3 regions of the Mesorhizobium sp. P171375 genome follow, and region 2 is predicted to be linked to each of the others. Evidence: riboswitches for the same ligand, from Rfam matches in the RefSeq annotation. Region 2 holds a riboswitch; each other region holds the start of a gene.
The links. Region 2 has a riboswitch for thiamine pyrophosphate ahead of ACYHH6_RS17745 (YkoF family thiamine/hydroxymethylpyrimidine-binding protein). Riboswitches for the same ligand answer to the same signal wherever they lie in the genome.
Positions count from the first base shown of each region.

Region 1: another riboswitch for thiamine pyrophosphate. It lies ahead of thiB (thiamine ABC transporter substrate binding subunit); the one in region 2 lies ahead of ACYHH6_RS17745 (YkoF family thiamine/hydroxymethylpyrimidine-binding protein).
Region 3: another riboswitch for thiamine pyrophosphate. It lies ahead of thiC (phosphomethylpyrimidine synthase ThiC); the one in region 2 lies ahead of ACYHH6_RS17745 (YkoF family thiamine/hydroxymethylpyrimidine-binding protein).

Region 1 covers NZ_JBYNWF010000001.1:368,574-373,141, forward strand. Annotated here, with positions in the region: gene thiP (thiamine/thiamine pyrophosphate ABC transporter permease) at 1-1,594, opposite strand, end outside; gene thiB (thiamine ABC transporter substrate binding subunit) at 1,827-2,834, opposite strand; TPP riboswitch at 2,879-2,994, opposite strand; gene ACYHH6_RS01890 (thiamine diphosphokinase) at 3,178-3,837, shown strand; gene ACYHH6_RS01895 (ABC-F family ATP-binding cassette domain-containing protein) at 3,839-4,568, shown strand, end outside.
Region 2 covers NZ_JBYNWF010000001.1:3,683,769-3,688,336, reverse strand. Annotated here, with positions in the region: gene ACYHH6_RS17755 (ABC transporter ATP-binding protein) at 1-569, opposite strand, end outside; gene ACYHH6_RS17750 (ABC transporter permease) at 566-1,402, opposite strand; gene ACYHH6_RS17745 (YkoF family thiamine/hydroxymethylpyrimidine-binding protein) at 1,658-2,266, opposite strand; TPP riboswitch at 2,257-2,369, opposite strand; gene ACYHH6_RS17740 (hypothetical protein) at 2,562-2,927, shown strand; gene ACYHH6_RS17735 (DUF2934 domain-containing protein) at 3,057-3,296, opposite strand; gene ACYHH6_RS17730 (hypothetical protein) at 3,390-3,593, opposite strand; gene ACYHH6_RS17725 (DUF1236 domain-containing protein) at 3,687-4,016, opposite strand; gene ACYHH6_RS17720 (DUF982 domain-containing protein) at 4,230-4,538, shown strand; gene ACYHH6_RS17715 (hypothetical protein) at 4,554-4,568, opposite strand, start outside.
Region 3 covers NZ_JBYNWF010000001.1:2,127,506-2,132,073, forward strand. Annotated here, with positions in the region: gene thiO (glycine oxidase ThiO) at 1-362, opposite strand, end outside; gene thiC (phosphomethylpyrimidine synthase ThiC) at 359-2,194, opposite strand; TPP riboswitch at 2,297-2,413, opposite strand; gene pmtA (phospholipid N-methyltransferase PmtA) at 2,596-3,192, opposite strand; gene ACYHH6_RS10210 (DUF309 domain-containing protein) at 3,366-3,890, shown strand; partial or broken gene ACYHH6_RS10215 (MFS transporter) at 4,104-4,568, opposite strand, start outside.

The sequences.
Region 1 (4,568 bases), 3.3 Mb from region 2:
ATCTTTCTCCTCGTCCCAACCAATCCGCGGCGACCACCAGAGCCAGGCAGACCGCCCCGAGCAGCAAAGCCAGCCCGGCGGCGTCGGCTGTGCGGTAGCTGCCCATGCGCGCCAAGAGGAGATAGGGCAATGTCTGCACTGAATCGCTGCCGAACAGTGCGATGACACCAAGATCGCCGAGCGACAGCGCCATGGCGAAGGCAAAGCCGGTGGCCAGCGGCCGCCGCAGCGACGGCCAGTCGACCAGCCGCAGCCGGCTCCAGCCCGAAATGCCGAGCTGTGCGCACAGCTTTTCATGGCGTTCGCTTGCCGCATCATAGGCCGGACGCATCGCGCGGATGGCGAAGGGCATCGCCATCACCGCGTTGACGGCGACGACCATGACCGGCGCGATGGCAAAGACATCGGCGACCGTGCGCAGCAGGAGAAACCAGCCGGCGCCGATGACGATGGGCGGCACGACGAGGACAAAACCGGCGCCGGTGTCGGTGGCATGTTCGAGCAGCGAGCGGGCGCCGCCACGGCGGTGTAGGGACAGCGCCCGGCGTGCCATGATCAGCGACAGCGATAGCGACACCGAAAGCAGCGCCGCCAGGAGGCTGAGACAGGCGCTGGTCAGCGTCGCCTGGCGCACCGCGCTCTCGCCGGCCAGCCGGCCGAGATCGGCGCCAAGGCCGGATGCGACGGTTGCCGCCATCGGCCCGGCGACGAACAGCAAAGCGAGCGCGATCAATACGACATTAAGCGCCGTTTCGACCGGGCCGGCCGAGAGATAGCGGCGCCGCGCCACAGGCAGGTTCGCATCCCCGGTCACATTGGCGCCAAGCCGCGTCAGCGCCAGCACGACGGCAAAGGTCAGGGCAATTTGCAGCACTGTCAGTGTAACTGCCCGCGCGGGATCGAAATCGAAGCGCAGCGCTTGGTAGATGGCGACCTCCAGCGTCGTCGCCGCCGGCCCGCCGCCGAGGATGAGCACGATGGTGAAGGAGGTGATGCAAAGCATGAAGACAAGGCCGGCGACGCCCGGCAGAGCCGATCGCAGCACCGGCCATTCGATCAACCGGAAGGCTGGTCTCGCCCCCATGCCGAGCTGGCTTGCCAGCCGCCATTGATCGGCAGGCACCGTGCCCAGTGCCTCAAGGAACAGCCGTGTTGCCAGCGGCAGATTGAAGAAGACATGAGCGACGAGGATGCCCGACAGGCCATAGATATCGGGCCAGCTTTGACCACCGATCGCGGCGAAGTAGCCGGCCCGGCCATAGAGCGCCAGTATGCCGAGCGCCGCGACAATGGCCGGCAGTGCCAGCGGCACGGTGAACAGTTGCAGGATGAAACCGCGGCCAAAGAAGCGCGGATGCCGCGACAGAGCACGCGCCACGAACAGCGCCGGCACGACGGAAAGCAGCGTCGAAAGGACTGCTTGCCAGAGCGTGAAGCGGACAACGCGCAGGAGATAGAGATCGAAGGCGGACGCAGCACCGCGGAGGTCGTGCGCGCCTTCGCGGATAAGCCCGGCAAAGGCGCCGCCGATCAGCAGCGCGATTGCCGCGAGCGCGACAATGCCGGCGGTGACGCGGGGGTCAGAGCGTTGCACGCCGGACCGCCCAAAAGATCTTTGGCGGGCGTCGCGTTCCTTCGCGCCCCCCTCTGTCCTGCCGGACATCTCCCCCACGAGGGGGGAGATCAGCAGTTTCCGCGCTCCGCTCAAAACGTTGGAGGTTGGCGAAAGCCGAGGCGACACCCAATCTCCCCCCTCGTGGGGGAGATGTCCGGCAGGACAGAGGGGGGCGCCGTAGAGCGGTCATCTTCCGATCATCCAGCCAAATCTACTTGCTCATCACCGCCAGCCACTCATCCACCCAAGCCTTGCGGTTGGCCGCAACCTCTTCCGGGCTGAACAGCAGCGTCTTCACCGGCTTGACCAGTTTGTCGAAGGCCGGATTGAGCGGCTTGTCGATTTTCCCCGCCGGGAACATCCAGTTGGTCTCCGGAATGACATTCTGGAATTTCGGCCCGGTCATGAAGGCGAGAAACTTTGCCGCCAGGGGGTTTTTCGCACCCGTGGTGGTGATGCCGGCGACCTCGATCTGCAGATACTCGCCTTCCTCGAAGGATGCCGCCTGGTAGCGATCGGTGTTTTCGGCCACCATGTGGTAAGCCGGCGACGTCGTGTAGGACAGCACCATTGGCGCCTCGCCCTTGGTGAACAGGCCATAGGCTTCGCTCCAGCCCGGCGTCACCGTCAGCACCTTTGGCTTGAGCTTGGCCCAGGCTTCCGGCGCCTTGTCGCCATAAACCGACTTCACCCACAGAAGCAGGCCAAGGCCCGGCGTCGAGGTGCGCGGATCCTGGATGACGATCTTGTCGGCGGCATCGCCTTCGACCAGTTCCTTCAGGCTCTTGGGCGGGTTCTTCAGCTTCTCGGTGTCATAGACGACAGCGAAATAGCCATAGTCATAGGGGACGAAAGTATCGTCGCTCCAGCCGCCCGGCACGCTGTTTTCAGCCACAGCGCCATGCGGGACAAACAGGCCGGAGGCCTTGGCCTCGGCAGTCAAATTGGTGTCGAGGCCAAGCACGATATCGGCCTTGGTCGACGCCCCCTCGAGCTTGACGCGGTTGAGCAGCGCGACGCCGTCGGCGACCGAGACGAAGTCGACGCTGCAGCCGCATTCGGCTTCGAATTCCTTCTTCACCGCAGGACCCGGGCCCCAATCGGCAGTGAAACTCTCATAGGTGTAGACGGTGAGTTTTTCCTGCGCGGACGCAGGCACGGCGAGAAGCGAAAAAGCAAGACCCAGGGCTGGGACAAGACGGGACAAAAACATGCGCATCGGCACCTCCTTCATTCGTGTTTGAAAGGAATTGAGGCGTCGGTCTGTCCGAAGCGTCTAATCCCTCCGCCGGTACAAACCGGATCAGGTTCAGCGGGTTGGCGAGACTGCCTCTCAGCCGACCCGCGAAACATCGCGTTCGGCACCCCGTTAGAGCGTTTCGACACATAGGGCCGGCCAAGGTGCCACGCAAGCGGAACTTTGCCAGAGCATGATCCGAAAAGTGGGAACCGGTTTTCTCGGACAAACGGGAACCGTTTTGTCCGGAGATCATGCTCCAACAAAAAGCTAGCCAAGGCTCGGCCTTCCGTTTCGCCGGCGGGGCTGGTAAGGGCCACCGGATATGAGCACATTCACCATCCTGCTTGGCGGCGATCTCATCCGCACGCCGCGGCTCGACCGCCAGGTCGAAGGCGCGCGCGTCATCGCCGCCGACGCCGGCATCGGCCATGCCCGGATGCTCGGCCTGATGCCGGAGCTTTGGGTGGGCGACTTCGATTCCGTGCCCGCGGAGCTTCCCGTCGATCTCGCCGCCGTGCCGCGCCAGGTATTTCCGCCCGAAAAGGACAAGACCGACGGGGAGCTGGCCATCGCCGCCGCACTGGAGCGCGGCGCCACCAGCCTGGTGCTGGCCGGCGCTTTCGGTGGCAAGCGCGCCGACCATGCGTACCTTCATCTGGCGCTCAGCCTGCGGCTGGCCGAGACCGGCACGAAAGTGCTGTTGACCAGCGGCGCGCAGGAGGGGGTTCCCTTGCTGCCGGGCAAGGCCGGCTTCGACTACGCCGACGGCACGTTGTTTTCCGTGCTCGGCTTTTCCGATCTTTCGGGCCTGACCGTGTCCAGCGCCAAATGGCCGCTCGACCATGTCGAGGTTGCCTTCGGCTCGTCGCTCACCATCTCCAACGAGGTCAAGTCAGAGAAGACCGGGGGCCGGCTCGAAATCGCACTTGGCCATGGCCGCGCGCTGTTGCTCGCTCATCCCTATCCCTTGCCTGAAAGCTGACATGGCCCCGCCCCTTCTCAACCTCGACGGGATAAGACTGACCTTCGGCGGCACGCCGCTGCTCGACGGCGCCGAACTCACCGCATCCGCCGGCGACAAGATTGCGCTCGTCGGCCGCAACGGCTCCGGCAAGTCGACGCTGCTCAAGATCGCCGCAGGGCTGATCGAACCGCAGGACGGCGAAGTCTTCCGCCAGCCTTCGGCAACGGTTCGCTATCTCCCGCAAATGCCCGACATGGATGGCTTTGCCAATGTGCGCGCCTATGTCGAGGCCGGGCTTGGGCCGGCCGACGATCCCTACCGCGCCACCTATCTGATGGAGCATCTCGGCCTCGCCGGCACGGAAAACCCCAACGACCTCTCCGGCGGCGAGGCGCGCCGCGCCGCGCTTGCTCGTGTGATGGCGCCGGAGCCTGATATTCTGCTGCTTGATGAGCCGACCAACCATCTCGATCTGTCGGTGATCGAATGGCTGGAAGAGGAGCTTGTCCGCACCTCGTCGGCGCTAATCGTCATCTCGCACGACCGTCGCTTCCTCGAACGCGTCTCGCGCGCCACCGTCTGGCTCGACCGCGGCCAGACCCGCCGCCTCGACAAGGGCTTTGGCCATTTCGAGGAATGGCGCGACCAGGTGTTGGAAGAGGAAGAGCGCGAGCAGCACAAGCTTGGCCGTCAGATCGTGCGCGAGGAGCACTGGCTGCGCTACGGCGTGACGGCGCGGCGCAAGCGCA
Region 2 (4,568 bases):
ACGTCATGGGTGATCAGCAGCGCCGTCCAGCGATGACGCTGCCACGTGCCTTCCAGCCAGCGCTGCATGGCCGCGCGTGTCAGCGCATCCAGCGCGCCAAAGGGCTCGTCGAGCAGCAGCATGTCGCGTTGCTGCACCACTGTGCGCAAAAGCGCGGCGCGCTGGCGCATGCCGCCGGAGAGTTCCGCCGGCCAGGCGCGCTCGAAACCGGCAAGGCCGAATTCAGCGAACAGCGGCGCGACTTGCTCGCGCGCCTCGCGGCGCTTCATGCCCTGCACCTCCAGCCCCAGCGTCACATTGTCGATGACGCGGCGCCATGGCATCAGCGCGTCGCGCTGCGGCATGAAGGCGAAATGGCGACCATGGTCATCGAGTGGCGCACCGTCGAAGCGCATGTCGCCCTCGCCTTTCAGCGCACCCGTCAGCAGCTGGAACAGTGTCGACTTGCCGGCGCCGGAGGGGCCGAGGATGGACACGAACTCGCCGGCCGCGACATGAAGCGAAATGCCCGCGAGCACCTCCAGCGCGCCGAAGCTTTTGCTGATATCGCGGAGTTCGAGCCGTGTCATTGGGAGCTCTCTCCCGAAGGCTTGCCGCCGCGGCTCTCGCTCCCCGCATTTTCCCAAGGCATGGCGAGGCGCTGGATGAGCACCGCAAGGCCGAACAAAGCAAGCGTGAGCGCCGCGCTGACGGCGACCGCGGCGAGCACCAGATCGGGGCGGAAATTGTTCTTGGCGTTGAGCATGTAGATGCCCAATCCCTTCGCCGCCCCCGCATATTCGGCGAAGATCGCGCCGACCACGGCGTAGGTGATGGAGATGCGCAGCCCGGCGAAGAAGTACGGCAGCGCCGAAGGCAGCCGCGCCAGCCAGAAGATGCGCCGGCGCCCTGCCCCCATGGCGGCGAGCATCTGGGCAATCTCCTTGCTCGTTGCAGCGTAGCCTTCGACCAACGCCACCATCATCGGGAAGAAAGTGACCAGTGCGACGAGCAGGATTTTCGGCATCAGCCCGAAGCCGAACCACAGCACGATGAGCGGCGCGATGGCGACCAGCGGCAAGGTCTGGCTGACGATCAGCAGCGGGAAGAGCGCGCGGCGCAGCGGGGTCAAAAAATCGACCAGCGCCGAAAGCACGAAGGCGGCAATCAACGAGCAGGCGAAGCCGGCAAGCGTGGCGCGGATGGTGGGAAGCGTATTGTCGGCAAGGGCAGCGCGGTTCTCCCAGGCCTGCAGCAACACGCGCGACGGCGCCGGCAGCATGCCGTGCGTGACGCCGCCATAGCGGGCGTAGAGCTCCCAGGCCGCGAGGAGCAGGGTCAAGGAGATGGCGGCGGGGATGGCCTTGGCGATGGCGGGGGCTGATCTCCCCCCTCGAGGGGGAGATGTCGCCGAAGGCGACAGAGGGGGTCGCCGGCCATAGAGCGCCCACGCCTTGCCGATGCGAAAAGAGCGTCGGCGCTCCACGCGCTGGAACCCCCTCTGGCCTGCCGGCCATCTCCCCCTCAAGGGGGGAGATTCACTTGCATCGCGGTCTTCGCCAATTGCCAATGGCTCCCCTCCTCTTTGTACTGAGGGGTCGGGGGCATCTCCCCCACGCGATGAGTTGGACAAAACAGCCACGGCAATATCCTCGATGAACGACGCCTGAGCCGCGGCTCAGACGGCGCTCGGGCTGTTCGCAGAAATCGTGATGTCGAGGGTGACGTGGCCGGCGCCCGGGCCGAAGCGGCAGAAGGCTTCACCCAGCGTCGCAAACACCGCGCCGGCATCGCCACGCAGTTTGGTGCAGAAGTTCTTCGAGCGTTCAAAGACGCCGGACTGCTTCAGGAAATCGATGCAGCCATAGATCTCGTCCATATGGTCGCCCGTACCCATCACATAGAGCGAGAACTGCGCCGCCACCGGCTGGTCGGTCGATGGCGTGGCCTGGACGGCGCGGATCGCGGCGACCTTGCGCTCGTCCAGCGCAATGGCGGGTCCGCCGGTCTCGTCGGAGCGGCAGATCGGATCGTCGGGCTCGCCCGGGCAACCGCGCGAAACCGCAGCCGAAAGCACGCAATGTTTGCCGCTTTTGGCGGCCGCCACGAACAGGTCGCGCATGGCTGGAAACAACACCTCGGGCGGCCCGACCAGAAGCGTCGAGATGTCGTCGGTTTCGATCCTCAGCCGTTCACGCCAGGGATCGAGCGCGCCGAGCGCGCCAAGGATGACGCCGACGAAATCGTCGGTCATGGGATAAAGGGAAATCTGTGCACCGGAAAACATCGCCCGCCTCGCTCCGCTGGTATTATCCAGATCAGCTTTAGGGTCCGAAGGCTTGCCGCCCTCATCTCAGCCCCGACCGTACGGAGCACCCCTGTGGATGGGCGGGTTAAAGCACTGTTCGAGGCATTGGGGAAGAGTATTTTTCGACTGTCATCGCGAAGTGTATTGGGCCAGGTTTCTTGGCTTCAGGAAATCCGCATCATTTTGAAAGTTGAATTCGTTCAAATTGTACGCATCGTCCTTGACGAAATATCGTACATAAAGTACGATATTTCCTTTGAACAAGGGGAATTCCGTGAGCACAGCGAACCATGCCGCCTTCGCCGACCTCTCCCGCCCGCTGTTGTCACTGCCGCTGCTGCCGCCCCTGTCGTTCGACCAGCGCGAACGCGTTGCCGGAGCATGGCGAATGGCCAGCCAGGACATCGCCGACGATATTCGTTTCATCCGCCAATATTTGAAAGTGATTGCCGAGAAGGACGAGAGGCTGTCGACCGGCACGCTCGTTCACAGCCACGCCTATGTCGAAGCCTGCGCCGGCTGGCTGCCCCAGACGGTGGCGCGCTATCGGCGCCACTTGCGCCAGATCACCGAATGCGAACTGGTCATGACAGCTGCCGGTATCCGCTTTGCCCTGTCGAGTTATGCCTGGGAGGCATAGGGCATCGCGCGATCTTCATGCGCAATGAATTGCGCTCCCCGTGGAGGCGCAATTCGTCGGGTTAAGAGACACTGGCGGGCCGAACGGCGACGCCCAGAACGGGGCCGCCCGGGCGAATTCTGCCCTTGCCTATTTCGACTTGGCCTTGCCGGACTTTGCGGCCGCCGGCTTTGCAGCCTTGGGCTTGGCGTCGGGCTTGACGGGCTTCGCAGCAGCCTTCTTCGCCGTCTTCTTCGGTTTGGCGGCCACACCATCTACTTCGGCCGTAGCCTGTTCCCAGTGCTCCTGATGCGCGCCTTCTGGGCGGCCGGCCTGTTCCCAAATCTCATGTGCGCGCTGGCGAATGCGGTCCTGTCTGTCGTCCGTCACTTAAGCCTCCGTGGTTGGGTCCGATGGTTAGGTCCAGATTCCACGAAAACATTAGCCGAAATTTGAGCCCGCGTCTTGAGGGACGAGCTGCTTTCAATGCGGATCGGAAACGACCGCAACGCCGAGCAGCGCCGCTTTCTTAGTGATCAGCCCGGCGAGGTCGGCATCCGACCGATCCGTGCCGGTGCGCTCCCGCAAGAGCGCAATCGCTTCCTTCATCGACAACAGCGCGGTGCTGCGCTCAGCCAACAGCTTGTCGCAACACGCCGCCACGTTGGTCTCGACATGCGGCAACATGGGCAATGCTCCTTTCATCATTCGGCCCTGCCGCCCCTTATTGGGATGAACGACAGGGAGCCGTATTGGTGGTTCGGTCAGTTGTGGCCAGCGTTATTCGACCACCTCAACGATCCTGCGCGTGCTGGGATCGACCAACACTGTATGGTTGTCGACTACAGCGTATCTGTACTGAACGTCAGGAACCTCCTGCAGCTCGACAGTGTCGGGCAAGGCGGAGCCGACATTCAATTCGACCCCAAGCAGGCTGACCGAGGCGAGCGGATGTTTTTTTACGTATTGGTGCACGACCGTGCGCTGTTCGGGGGTGATGATCACCTGCTGCTGCGCCGGCTGCGTAACAATGACTTCGTCGGCCGCGGCAACACCAAGACCTGCGATCATGGCGAGCCCGGCGACTGCTGGAATAAGGACGGTTTTCATCTTCGTCTCCTGTCGTTGTTTGCGAGCTCCACCCTCGTTCCCGCACGAGGCGAAAACAGCACAAATCGCGATGGCGGGCTCCGGGAGGCAAACGCCTCTCGTACGGTCTTGTTCCGTAAGTGGAGACTAATTGATCGGCCCGACCAGCCATTATTGCCGGAACCGCACCGGCATGATTCGCATTGAAGGACGATCCCTCAGGAGACTTTCAAAATGGACGATATGCGGCTGCAAAGTCCCGTGGCAATTGCCGTCGGCGCCGGCTTCCGACGCGACATCACCACGCTGGCCGAGATGCAGAATTTTCTTCGGGAATGGCCGCACGCCAGGCGCGGCAAGATTTACGAAACGGCGCTGAGGGCCTGCGAAATGGCCAGGGCTGGACACGTGACCAAGGACCAGGCGCGGCGGGCTTTCGCAGCCTTTACCGAGGCGGCCGGCATTGCCTGGACCGGCATTGATCCGGTGACCGCGCTGCGCCTGGCCAAGGCTGGACCTGGCCCGCCCCGGTCCACACTGTAGAGACCTCAAGCGAGATCATTGCTTCGGTGG
Region 3 (4,568 bases), 1.6 Mb from region 2:
AAGTCGGGCTCCAGCAAGGCAATTTCATCTTCCTCGACGCGCCGATAGCCCGTCGTGCGGCTGGCGAACCGGTCGAGCTCGCCCGCATCGCGCGGCGCGGCCAAGACCAGCGTTCCCCGTCGTGCTACCAAGCCGGGCGTTGCGGCGTCCCACCAGTCGGCGGCGTCACGTCCGAGATCCAGCACCGGCTGCTCGGCGCTTTCACGCTCGCACCACGGCGCCAACATGCCACCGGCGAACCACGACGCATTGCCCCCAAGGGCAGGCCTTGTCTCGGCAACGGTAACCGCCGCGCCGCGTGCGGCGAATTCGAAGGCGGCGGTGAGGCCGGCAACGCCGGCCCCTTTGACCAAGACCTTCATGATGGCTCACGCGGCTGAGGTATGAGCGGTGCGCCGGTCTCGTCCGCCGGCAGGTAGAGATCACCGCCCTCGCGGTATTTCGCCGCCATCGCCGCCATGCCCTCTTTCTGCGCCTCGGCGCGGATGTCGTGAGAGATACGCATGGAGCAGAATTTCGGTCCGCACATCGAGCAGAAATGCGCCAGCTTGTGCGCCTCCTTGGGCAAGGTCTGGTCGTGGAAGGACCGCGCGGTTTCGGGATCGAGCGACAGGTTGAACTGATCCTCCCAGCGGAACTCGAAGCGCGCGCGCGAAAGCGCATCATCCCTGACCTTCGCTGCCGGATGGCCCTTCGCCAGGTCGGCGGCGTGGGCGGCTATCTTGTAGGTGATCACGCCGATCTTGACGTCGTTGCGATCGGGAAGGCCGAGATGCTCCTTGGGCGTGACGTAGCAGAGCATGGCGGTGCCGAACCAGCCGATCATCGCGGCGCCGATGCCTGAGGTGATGTGGTCGTAGCCCGGCGCGATGTCGGTCGTCAGCGGTCCGAGCGTATAGAACGGCGCCTCGCCGCAGACGGCGAGTTGCTTGTCCATGTTCGCCTTGATCTTGTGCATCGGCACGTGGCCGGGGCCCTCTATCATCACCTGGCAATCCTTCGCCCAGGCGATCTTCGTCAGCTCGCCGAGCGTCTCCAGCTCGGCGAACTGCGCCGCGTCATTGGCATCGGCGATCGAGCCTGGACGAAGACCGTCGCCGAGCGAGAAGGAGACGTCGTAGGCTCTGGCGATGTCGCAGATCTCCGCGAAGTGCTCGTAGAGGAAGCTTTCCCGGTGATGGTGCAGGCACCATTTGGCCATGATCGAGCCGCCGCGCGAGACGATACCCGTCACCCGGTCGACGGTCAGCGGGATATAATGCAGCCGCACGCCGGCGTGGATGGTGAAATAGTCGACGCCTTGCTCGGCCTGTTCGATCAGCGTGTCGCGGTAGACCTCCCAGGTCAGATCCTCGGCAATGCCGCCGACCTTTTCGAGCGCCTGGTAGAGCGGCACCGTGCCGATCGGCACCGGCGCGTTGCGCACGATCCAGTCGCGGATGTTGTGGATGTTGCGGCCGGTCGACAGGTCCATCACCGTATCGGCGCCCCAGCGGATCGCCCACACCATCTTTTCGACCTCTTCCGCCATCGACGATGTGACGGCGGAGTTACCGATATTGGCGTTGATCTTCACCAGGAAATTGCGGCCGATGATCATCGGCTCGCTCTCGGGATGGTTGATGTTGGCGGGAATGATCGCCCGTCCGCGCGCCACCTCGTCACGCACGAATTCGGGCGTGACGAAATCGGGCAGTGTCGCGCCGAAAGCCTCGCCGTCGCGCTCAAGCTTGCCGTGCAGGATCTCGCGACCAAGGTTCTCGCGAATGGCAACGAACTCCATTTCGGGTGTGATGATGCCGGCGCGCGCATAGGCAAGCTGCGTCACCGCCTTGCCTGCTTTGGCCCTGAGCGGTCGGTGGCGGATGGGAAATTCCGGCGTCAGGCGTTCGCCCGTCGCGAATCCGTTGTCCTCCGGCCGGACATGGCGGCCGTCACAGTCCTCGACATCGCCGCGGGCCAAGATCCATTCGTGGCGAAGCCGAGCCAGGCCTTTTTCGATGCTGGTTTCGACAGCCGGATCGGTATAGGGGCCCGACGGATCGTAGACGGTGACTGGCGGTTCGCCGGCTGTCGGATGGACGGAGATTTCGCGCATCGGCACTTTGATCTGCGAGTGGATGGTGCCGGGCTTGTGGATCTTCCGCGAGGCGGGCAGCGGTCCCGTCGACACGGCAGGGGTGAGGGCATTCATCTTGAGGCTCCTTTGCTCATGCATTGGAGACCCAGTTCTGTGCCGGAAGGATGAAAAGACGCTTCTGTCGACCTGCCGAAACAGGACCTCGGGCGTAACTCCCGCAAAGCGCTTGCACCGTCCCTACGCCAGTATGAACTGGATCAGGTTCAACGGGTCACTGCGCCGCGAAAGCCAGCAGTATCTCAGCCCCTTGCCGGGACTCCCCTGGTGAATGCCTCAGGTTGAACGGGCCGGCGCGGCTTTGTCAAGCGCATTTGGCCCGCCCACTGTCAAATCAAACCAGGACCGCTTCGTCTTCTTGGCAGTCTGGCATCTGCCCCTGCTCTGTCCACATCCTGTTTGGGTGGAAGGCCACCACCCAGCGGAACCCTCAGAGAAGGAAAACCGTCCAGATTTGGCTAGACTGCTCGACGATAAGTCCAGAGCTGTGCCGGCGGTATGTTGCGGACGACGAAGTCATAGTGGGAAACCACGTAACGGTCTGGCATCTTGATCACCGGCGACAGAGGTCCATACGTGATCTGAATTAGAGGCCGGCCGGCAGGAATACGGGCAAGCAGATCCTCAACCAGCGCGACACGCTGTTGCATTGGAAAGCTCAACAGCGGGACTGCACTTATAACACAATCGAACTGTTCACCTTTGCGCTCACCCAGAGCTTCGTCCAGCGCAAATGCGTCGCCCAATCTGAAGTCCACATTCGGGAAGCGTTGCACCAGGCCGTCGTAGAAAATCCTGGAATATTCGACTGAAACCAGCTGGCGCGGCTTGATTCCCCTAGCCAGGATCGCCTTTGTGATGACACCGGTTCCCGCGCCAAGCTCCAGAATCGGCAATCCTGACCGTGGGTTCACCACGCTTGCCATCCGGCGTGCCGCATAAACCGAAGTGGGAATAAGGGCTCCCACGCCCTTCTTGTCCTTCTGCCAGCCTTTGGAGAATTGGACTTCTTCCTCAAACCTTTTGCCGAGCCGCTCCTTCAGTCGCAAAATCATATCTTCTCCTTGCGTCAGCCGCTTACCCAACGTCATCATTTGGCAAAGCGCGTTTTGGCCAATCTCGGCACCTTTTACAAGCCGGTTACGACCGCTTCCCTGTCACGACGCGGTCAGCATGAATTGCCCCTTAACGCACTTTCATGTTTGCTGGGTCTATGTCTCGCCCTCGCTTGCTGCCCGAAAAAAGTTTCCCGAGCTATGCGTATCTGCCCGGCAAATATCCGCATCCGGTGCGCGATCCCTTGGGCCACAGTTACCGATCAGATCCGGTGACCGTCGCCGTTGGCGAAGCGCTCGGCTCAGATGTGTTTCGATGGGGAATCGACCTTTTCAATCACGGCTACTACTGGGAAGCCCATGAAGCCTGGGAGCCTCTCTGGCAGGCTGCGAAACACAGCGCTCAGCACCGCATGTTCTTCAAGGGACTGATCCTGTTAGCGGCGGCCGGGGTGAAGATCCGCGAGGGCAAGCGGGTCGCAGCGGCGCGCCATGCGACAAGAGCTGCAGGGCTTTTTCGTCAGGTGGTGAGAGTGCCGGGCGGCCTGTGGGAGAAAGCGCTGGGAATGACACCCGCCGCGCTCGCTGAACATGCCCAAGCGATCGTAGCTTACCCGGTTGTTCCGCGGGAGCCAAAGCCTGCCCAGCCTGAGCCCGTGTTTGATTTCATACTCGCACCAGTATCCGAGAGCGTTTGATCGGCATTCAGTGGTTCAAGTGTCCAAGCTAACTTTGTCAGCAGGAAACGGGGCCTTTGAAAACCGCTCACCACCCGCATGCGTCACAAAAATAAGAGTGCAGTAAGGTTTTATAGGCAACTCGCGGCCGCTTCGATGTCGATGGTCTCGAGGGTCGGGGGCGACCGGTCGCGCTCGTAGCCAATCTATTGATGACAGAGATGCCGGCAGGCTTCAATGACGGGGATGGCGAAAAGCTGAGTGCTCGGGCTTGCGGGCCGAGCTTGTCGGCCGCTCGATGGAAAGGGTCATTTGAGGTGGGGTCTCGGCCGCGTGCAGCTGAAAGACACGCTCGTCCAGTTCCTTGTCCACTTCCGTCAGACGATGATTGAGGCGAAGGTAGTCCGTCCAGGTCGGCGTGCGGACGTTTCTGTCCAATGCATAGGCTTCTGCAGGTTCCGCTGGAGCGTCCAGTTCCGAGCACCGACGCGGCTGTGTACATGGCGCCGCTGCCGCATGAGGTCGAGGAAGGCCTCGAGATTTCTCTCGGCTATCAGATATTCGATCTTGACCCACGATCGGGCCGCTCCTCGGCTTCAAGTTGAGAGAGACAGCTGGGGCATCGAATTCCTCCAAGGGATCGGGCTCGGAGTCGCGGCGCTCTCGAAGAGGAAAGAGAACGCCGGCTGCAGCGACGAT